DNA from 2 places in the Mesorhizobium erdmanii genome. Region 1 is predicted to be linked to the other one. Evidence: riboswitches for the same ligand, from Rfam matches in the RefSeq annotation. Region 1 holds a riboswitch; the other holds the start of a gene.

Region 1 (4,209 bases):
TGTTGCGTGAAGGCGAAGCCGCGGAGCTGCTCGGCGAAATACTGCACCATATCGTTGCGCTCGAATTCGCCGTGGACCAGCACGTCGAGTCCGATCTCTTCTTGCCAGCGAACGGCGGCTTCTATCTCTTTCTTCAGGAACGCCTCATAGTCGACGTAACTCAGCTTGCCCTTGGCATGAGCTGCCCGCGCCTTGCGAACCTCGGCTGTTTGCGGGAAGGAGCCGATCGTCGTGGTGGGGAAGGAGGGCAAGCCAAACGTGTCGGCCTGAAGCTTGGAGCGCACGGTGAATGCACTCTTGCGGCGCGTCATGCCGACGTTGATGCCGGCGACCCGGCCTTCGACGAGCGGATCATGCACCTTCGCGGATGTCGCGCGAACGGCGGCAGCCTCAGCCGACGCCTCCAGTTCGGCGGCGACCGCGTCCCGGCCTTCGGCCAGGGCACGGGCGAGCACGACCAGCTCGTCGGTCTTTTGCGCCGCGAAGGCGAGCCACGACTTCACATCCGCATCGAGTGCCGTCTCCATGTCCAGGTCGATCGGCACATGCAGCATCGAGCAGGACGGGGCGATCTCCACGCGGTCCAGCGGCCAGCCGGCGACGATCGGCTTGACGCGGTCAAGTATGGCAGGCAGATTCGCGCGCCAGACGTTGCGCCCGTCGATCAGCCCGAGCGAGAGCACAAGTTCCTTCTGCGCGAGCCGGCCGACGGTCTCCAACTGCTCTGGAGCGCGCACGAGGTCGACGTGCAGTCCCGCCACGGGCAGAGAAATTGCGGTCTCGAGATTGTCTCCCAGCGATCCGAAATAGGTAGCGACCATGATCTTCAACTCCGGTGCTGCTTTTGACAGCCGGCAGTAGGCGAATTGGAGCGCATCCCGTTCGTTGGGAACCAGATCGACCACGAGCGCCGGCTCATCGATCTGCACCCAATCGGCTCCCGCGAGCTTCAGCCTCCGCAGGAGCTCCTCGTAGACGGGCAGCAGCCGTGGCAGGAGGGCGATAGGGTTGAAACCTTCCTCAGGTGACTTCGCCAACTTGAGAAAGCTAACCGGTCCAAGCAGGACCGGGCGCGTGTGGATGCCGAGGGCCTTGGCCTCAAGGAAATGATCGACCGGTTTCGCCGACGAGAGGGCAAAGCTCTGGTCGTCCCTGAGTTCCGGCACAATGTAGTGATAGTTGGTGTCGAACCATTTGGTCATTTCCATCGCCGCAAGGCCATGCCCATTGGCCGCATGCTCGTCACCGGCATGTCCACAATCAGCGGCCTGACCTTGGTTGCCGCGCGCCATGGCGAAATAGGTATCGAGTGGGACCTCGCCGTCAGTCCAGGTGTATCGTGCCGGCACGGCGCCGACCATGGCGACGGTGTCGAGCACATGGTCATAAAGCGAGAAATCGTTGGACGGGATTTTCGACACGCCGCGATCGTGCTGCTCCCTCCAGCTGGCGGCGCGTAGCGCCTTCGACGTCGCGAGCAGGTCGGCAGCGGGAGATTTTCCGGACCAGTAGTTTTCAAGCGCGAATTTCAGTCCCCGCCGTCGACCGATACGCGGCACGCCGAGCGTTGCCACAGGAATTTGTTGAGAGACAGTCATGCCATACCCCGATGGTTGGGGCGGGGGACAAGGAACGCGCGAGCAGGCGGCACGAAGCCGAGCTGCCGCGACCACCAGACACCCCGCCCGTGGACGTTGTTGGTCGTGGCAGGTCTCCTGGCTCGCGGGTCAAAGCCTGCGCCCGTCTTCCCGAGGCCGTTCGCCTCAGTGACATCAATGGGCTTGGCTCGCCGCTAACAGTTGCGGGGGCAGCGCCGGTGTCGCACCGGCTTCCCTCTTAGCTCCGCTACGGCAGTGCCGCGCGGAGAACCATGACATGCGCACAATCACAGCCGCTTCGCTCCTTGTCAATACCATATAACGAGATGTCTATGTGATTATGCGAAACGCTCACCAGTTGCCCCGTAGCCTGGTGCTCAGCACGCCCGCTGAATTGCCGGATCTTGCGAGCGTGCAGGCAGAAGCTTCAAATCCCACCCATGCAGAGGTATTTCATTTCGAGGTAGTCCTCGAGGCCATGGCGAGAACCCTCCCGCCCGATGCCCGACTGCTTCATGCCGCCAAAGGGCGCTGCTTCCGAAGACATACGACCCGTGTTGATGCCAACCATGCCATATTCCAATGCCTCGGCCACGCGCCAGACACGCTTGAGGTTCGAGGCATAGAAATAGGCGGCGAGGCCGTAGATCGTGTCGTTGGCCTCACGCACAACCTGATCGGCATCGTGGAAGCGAATGATTGGCGCCAGCGGCCCGAAAGTCTCCTCTTGCGCAACCGCCATGATGCTGGAAATTTCGGTAAGCACTGTGGGCTTGAAGAAGGTGCCATCCTTGCCGATACGTTCGGCCCCGCATCGAATAGCCCCACCCTTGGCAACGGCATCTGCGATGTGCGACTCGATCTTGGCCAGAGCATGCCTGTCGATGAGCGGTCCGATGTCCACTCCGGCAGCGAAGCCGTCGCCGACCGACAAGTGCCGGACTTTCTCCACGAACTTCTCGACGAACTCATCGTGAACGCTCGATTGGACGTAAAGACGGTTTGCCGAAACGCAAGTTTGGCCGCCGTTGCGGAACTTCGCCTGGATTGCGCCGTCAACCGCGGCGTCAATGTCAGCGTCGTCGAACACAATGAAAGGGGCATTGCCGCCGAGCTCGAGGCTGACCTTCTTGATCTGTTCGGAGCACTGGCGCATGAGCAGCCGGCCAACCTCGGTCGAGCCCGTAACGCTGATCTTTCGAACCTTGGGATTGGAGCAGAGTTCGCGTCCAACGGCATCACCTTCGCACGCATAGACCAGGTTGATGACGCCGTCGGGAAAGCCGGCCTGCTGCGCGAGGGCAAACATTGCACCTGCCACGAGCGGCGTCTGTTCAGCAGGTTTGAGCACGATCGCGCAGCCGGCCGCCAGGGCCGGCGAGATCTTGCGCGCCACCATCGACGCCGGGAAATTCCATGGGGTAATCGTGCCGACCACACCGATCGGCTGCTTGATGACCAGCATGCGACGGTCTGTCGAGGGTGCGGGGATCGTCTCGCCATAGATGCGATTGGCTTCTTCGGCGTACCATTGCAGGTAGGCCGCCGCATGCGACAATTCCGACTTGGCCTCGGCAAGGGGTTTGCCCATTTCCGCGGTCACTATCGCGGCAAGGTCATCGGCGTGGTCGATGATGAGCTGATGCCAGCGCCACAGAACGTCACTGCGTTCTCGGGCGGTCAGCCCCGCCCATCCAGGCTGCGCTACGTAGGCCTTGTCGACCGCAGCGCGTGTCTCCTCCACACCCATGTCCGGAAGTATTGCCAGCATTTCGCTGCTCGATGGGTTGAGGACCTCGAATGTCCGCTGGCTAACCGGCATGCCGAGCGCCGGCAGGCGATCGATGGCGCGAAACAGGTCAGGGGATTTCAGGTGGCGGATCATCGGCAGGCACAGGGGCAATACTAAATTCCTCTCAAACACAGCGGACACGTAAGTCGGCAGGCCTCGGTTTGTACTCCGCACCTGCGGGTTCTTTAAAGGGCCTCGACCATACGGCTGGTAGAGAATTCGGGCTCGCCGCGTCCGATACCGGCAAAAGCCAGCTGAAGCGAGGTCTGGGGCAGGGCGTATGCGACCGACGCTCATTGCCCGAGCTTCGGGATGACATCAGGTACCGCGGCGAGCGCCTGCTTCTCAGGCAAATCAACTGGTCGAGTCTTCCGCTCGCAATCAGTGAATCCGGGGTGAATGCCGCACTCTCTAAGCGCTGGAAGGCCGGAAGGTGACCGGCAGGCGCTGCGGGCAGCGAATGATGTAAGACGGCATGTAGACGACGTCCTCCGGGGCGATGGTCAGCGCCAGATCCTCCAGCCGCCCGAACAGTGCGGGGAAGGCGCAGCGCAATTCCAGGCGCGCCAGCGCAGCGCCCAGGCAGGCATGCGGCCCCTCGCCGAACGACAGATGCGGGTTGTGCCGCCGGGTGACATCGAACCTGTCGGCGCCGGGACCGAAGGCCTTTTCGTCCCGGTTCGCCGCATGGAACGCCATCAGGACGGCATCGCCGCGGCGGACCATGCATCCGTCGATCTCCACGTCCTGGGTGGCATAGCGGAACGGCAGATTGGCCGCTGAGCTGCCCCAGCGCAGGATCTCCTCGATCGCCTGTGA
Region 2 (4,209 bases), 2.7 Mb from region 1:
TCATGCCGCTGCTGATCCGCCGCTTTGCCCGGCGCTGGGTCTATACCGCCGGCGCCTGCCTGCTCGCCATCGGCTCGCTGTTCTTCGTCACCCATACGCTTGCCGGACAATTGGCGGGCATGTTGTGCCGGGTGATGGGCGCCAGCGCGCTGTCGATCACGCTCAACCTCTACATCATGGACCACATCCGCAAGACCGACTTCATGCAGGCCGAATCGCTGCGCATGGCGTGGTCGATGCTCGCCTGGACCGGCGGGCCGACGCTCGGCATCTTCCTCTACACGCGCTTCGGCATCTACGCCGCGCATGGTGCGGTGGCGGTTTTCGCGCTGGCCCTGCTGGCGCTGTTCTGGACCTATCGGCTGGGCGACAACCAGTCGATACGGCCAGGCAAGACCCGGCCGGCCAATCCGCTCGCCAATATCGGTCGCTTCATCGCACAGCCCAGATTGAGGCTGGCCTGGCTGATCGCCTTCGGGCGCTCCTGCTTCTGGACGACCTTCTTCGTCTACGGGCCACTGTTCATGGTCATCACGGGCGAGGGCAAGCTGGCCGGCGGCCTGCTGGTCTCGGCCGGCAACGCGCTTTTGTTCATGGCCATCTTCTGGGGCAAGGCCGGGAAGCGCTTCGGCGGCCGCCGCACCATGACATTTGCCTATTTCGCCATGTCGGCAATGCTGCTGGCCGCGGGCACGGTGGGAGCGAGCGCACCGTTGCTGACCGGGGCTTTCCTGCTTGGCGGCGCGTTCTTCACCATCGCGCTCGACGCGCTGGGTTCGACCGCCTTCATGCGCTCGGTGCGCTCCTATGAACGGGCGCAGATGGCGGCGGTCTACCGCACCTATCTCGATTTTTCCGAGCTGACCCCGCCGCTGGTCTACTCCGTCGTGCTGATCTTCTTCGGCCTGGGCTCGGTGTTCGTCACGCTCGGCCTGCTGGCGGCCGTATGCGGCTTCGTGACATGGCGGTATCTGCCGAAGTCGCTGTGAGGATCACGGCGAAAGCGTCGCATGCCCTTCGCGCACCCAATTGTGGAAGCGGTGCAGCTCATATTCCTCGGGCATCAGCACGCCGGCTTCGTGCCGCATCGAACGCAGGCCCCTCTGGTTGACCTCGCAGATCGCTGCATCCTCTTCCAGCACCTGTGTGCCGAAGGCGACGATATTGTCGATGTCGGTCGTGGCCAGCGCCTCGGGCGCGAACAGCCATTCGGCGACAAGCTCCGTCTGTTCGGGGTCGAGCGGCACCAGGCGCACGGTCCTGACATAGTCGACATGACCAACGATGAACATCGAGGGCAGGCTGGTGGCGTAGGTCTGGCCGGAGGCGCGTTCGGTTGGTGTCAGCCCCGGAAAGACCGGCCCATGCGTCTGGCCGTCGCGCGACCAGGTCTCGGCCCCGGCGCGCAGGCCGCCGGAAAACTCGGGCGCGTCATTGTCGGCGTGGCGCGTCCATTCGGGGTCGTCATGCCGGCTCATCAGGCCGCGGCCATAGATCGGCACCAGCCGCGACAGGTCCTTGTGGACGCCCGGACAGTGCAGGCACTCGTTGAAGTTTTCCCAAAATATCTTCCAATTGCAGTGCATCACCTTGCGCAGCACATGGCCGGTCACCAGCGTTTCCAGCGGCCAGTTGCCGAGATTGCCGGAGGTGGGGTCGAAGGATGCCTGCGCGGAGCCCGCCGCGCCCTCCTGCAGATTGATGAACACGAAGCCGCGCCAGACCGAGAGCGCGACGCGGTAGAGCGGATGGTCTGATTTGTCGAAGCCGTCCGGCAGCGATTTCGACGGCACCCGCACGAGGTCGCCGCGCAGCGAATAGGACCAGGCATGATAGGGGCACGTGATCAGCCGCGCCTTCAGCCGGCCCTCGCTTTCCTGGCAAAGCTGCGAGCCGCGATGGCGGCAGGTGTTGTGGAAGGCGCGCAGTTCGCCGGTGTCGTCACGCAGCACGACAATGTCCTGCGTACCGATGCGGAATCGGCGGAAGGCCAGCGGCTGGGCCAGATCGGCCTCTCGGCAGACGAGCAGCCAGCTCTTGTACCAGATGGCATCGAGGTCGCGCTGGTAGCTCGCACCGTCCCAATAGGCAGATGAGGGCAGGGTCGGTTCGGCCTGGGTCAGGCCATTATAGGGATCGCGCTCGCTGGCAGTGGGATGCATGGCTGGCTTCCTGTGAAGGCGCCAGCCGACACCTGGCCGGGCGAATTGTCAATTGTCGTGCCTGGAGACGGCATGGCGCAATCTCGCTGTTCGCCGGCGGAATTTGGTTTGCCGCGTCTCGTGATTTTCCCTATAGTCATCCGGTCGTCGGTTCCACTTTGGAGCCAAGAGGGAATGTGGTGCGGGCAAAAGTCTTGCCCAATGCCGCGGCTGCCCCCGCAACTGTGTGCGGTAGTCCTCTCCATATGCCACTGAAGACTCGTCTTCGGGAAGGTGGAGAAGGGCGCTGATCCGTGAGCCAGGAGACCTGCCGACGACGGCAAAACTGACAGGCCCTCGGGTGGAGGGTGAAAGGACAAGACATGAATACCGCTTCCGTCTCCCTCGGCGCTTCCGTCTCCTCGCAGTCGCGCTTCATGCAGCTGGCGCTCGCCGCGCTGCTCGGCACGTTCATCATCGGCTTTGTCGGCTTCTCGCATATCGATGCGGTCCACAATGCCGGTCATGACAACCGGCATTCGATGGCGTTTCCCTGCCACTGACGAGGGTCTGACATCATGAATCTGTTTCGCAACGTCGTGTTCATCGCGGCGATCGCAGGGCTCGTGGCCGGCGTCGCTCTTGCCTGCATGCAGGCCTATGCCACCGTGCCGCTGATCCTCAAGGCGGAAGTCTACGAACAGGCTGAAGGCGGCCACAAGCATGAACACGCCGCGGCGCCGGCTGATGCCGCCAGCGGCAACGCAATGAGCTCCGCCGCACCGGCGGCATCAAATACCATGAGCACTGCCACGCCGGCACCGGCCGAAGCTGCCGCTCCGGCCGAAGACGAGGGCTGGGCGCCGGCCGACGGCTTCGAGCGCTTTGCGTTCAACGTCGTCTCCAACGTCGTCACGGGCATCGGCTTCGCATTGATCCTGGTCGCGGTTTCGGAATTCGCCGGCGGCATCGGCAATTGGCGCCAGGGCGTGTTTTGGGGGCTGGCCGGCTTTGCCGTGTTCACGCTGGCGCCTGGGCTCGGCCTGCCGCCGGAACTGCCGGCCATGCCTGCCGCCGACCTGACGCAGCGACAGATCTGGTGGGTGGCAACCGTCGTCGCGACCGCCATCGGGCTCGGCCTGATCGCGTTCCGCAAGTCGCTGCCGCTGGCCATTCTCGGCGTGGCGCTGATCGTTGCCCCGCACATCGTCGGCGCGCCGCAGCCGGACAGCTTCGAGACGCCGATCCCGGAAGGCTTGCACCACCAGTTCGTGGTGGCGGTGACCGTGACCAATCTGGTGTTCTGGCTGGTGCTTGGCGCTGTCGTCGGCGTGGTACGCGGACGCTTCACCGGCAGCGCGACCAGCCTGCGCGACAGCTTTGCCTGATCAAGGCAAGCTGACCTTCATCGTCGGCGGTGCGCGCTCCGGCAAGAGCGCGCATGCCGAAGCCCTGGCGACGGCGTTGGCGTCGCCCTGGACCTATATCGCCACGGCCCAAGCCTATGACGACGAGATGCGTGAGCGTATCGCATTGCACCGCTCGCGGCGTGGCGAGGGCTGGACGACCATCGACGCACCGCTAGACCTTGCCGGCGCGCTCGAGGCCTTGCCCGACAACCAGCCGGTGCTGGTCGACTGCCTGACGCTGTGGCTGACCAATCACATGCTGGCCGATCACGACGTTGGCGCCGAGTGCCGGCGGCTGGCGGATGTGCTGTCGCGGACGCGCGGGCCTTGGTTCGTTGTCTCCAACGAGGTCGGGCAAGGCATCGTGCCTGACAATGCGCTGGCGCGCCGTTTTCGCGATGACGCCGGACGGCTCAACCAGCAGATTGCGGCGATTGCCGACACGGTGCTGCTGATGGTGGCGGGACTGCCGCTCAAGGTGAAATGAGATGACCGACCTGGACAACGAGCCCACAGAAGACCGGGACGAAGAGCGCCACCGCGCCAAGATGGCCAAGCGCAAGGCGGTGCAGGACGCCGAGGTGGCGGCCAAGACGATCGAAAAAGGGCTGCTCATCGTCAACACCGGACCCGGCAAGGGCAAGACCACTGCCGCCTTC

The links. Region 1 has a riboswitch for cobalamin ahead of metE (5-methyltetrahydropteroyltriglutamate--homocysteine S-methyltransferase). Riboswitches for the same ligand answer to the same signal wherever they lie in the genome.
Region 2: it holds a riboswitch for cobalamin, as region 1 does, so the genes downstream of both, EB233_RS16725 (CbtB domain-containing protein) here and metE (5-methyltetrahydropteroyltriglutamate--homocysteine S-methyltransferase) in region 1, are expected to answer to the same signal.

What each region holds. Positions count from the first base shown of each region.
Region 1 is NZ_CP033361.1:6,126,558-6,130,766, reverse strand. It holds gene metE (5-methyltetrahydropteroyltriglutamate--homocysteine S-methyltransferase) at 1-1,574, opposite strand, end outside; cobalamin riboswitch at 1,689-1,888, opposite strand; gene EB233_RS29480 (NAD-dependent succinate-semialdehyde dehydrogenase) at 2,026-3,483, opposite strand; gene EB233_RS29475 (cytochrome P450 family protein) at 3,802-4,209, opposite strand, start outside.
Region 2 is NZ_CP033361.1:3,451,697-3,455,905, forward strand. It holds gene EB233_RS16715 (MFS transporter) at 1-989, shown strand, start outside; gene EB233_RS16720 (aromatic ring-hydroxylating oxygenase subunit alpha) at 993-2,162, opposite strand; cobalamin riboswitch at 2,294-2,491, shown strand; gene EB233_RS16725 (CbtB domain-containing protein) at 2,525-2,704, shown strand; gene EB233_RS16730 (CbtA family protein) at 2,720-3,529, shown strand; gene cobU (bifunctional adenosylcobinamide kinase/adenosylcobinamide-phosphate guanylyltransferase) at 3,522-4,037, shown strand; gene cobO (cob(I)yrinic acid a,c-diamide adenosyltransferase) at 4,039-4,209, shown strand, end outside.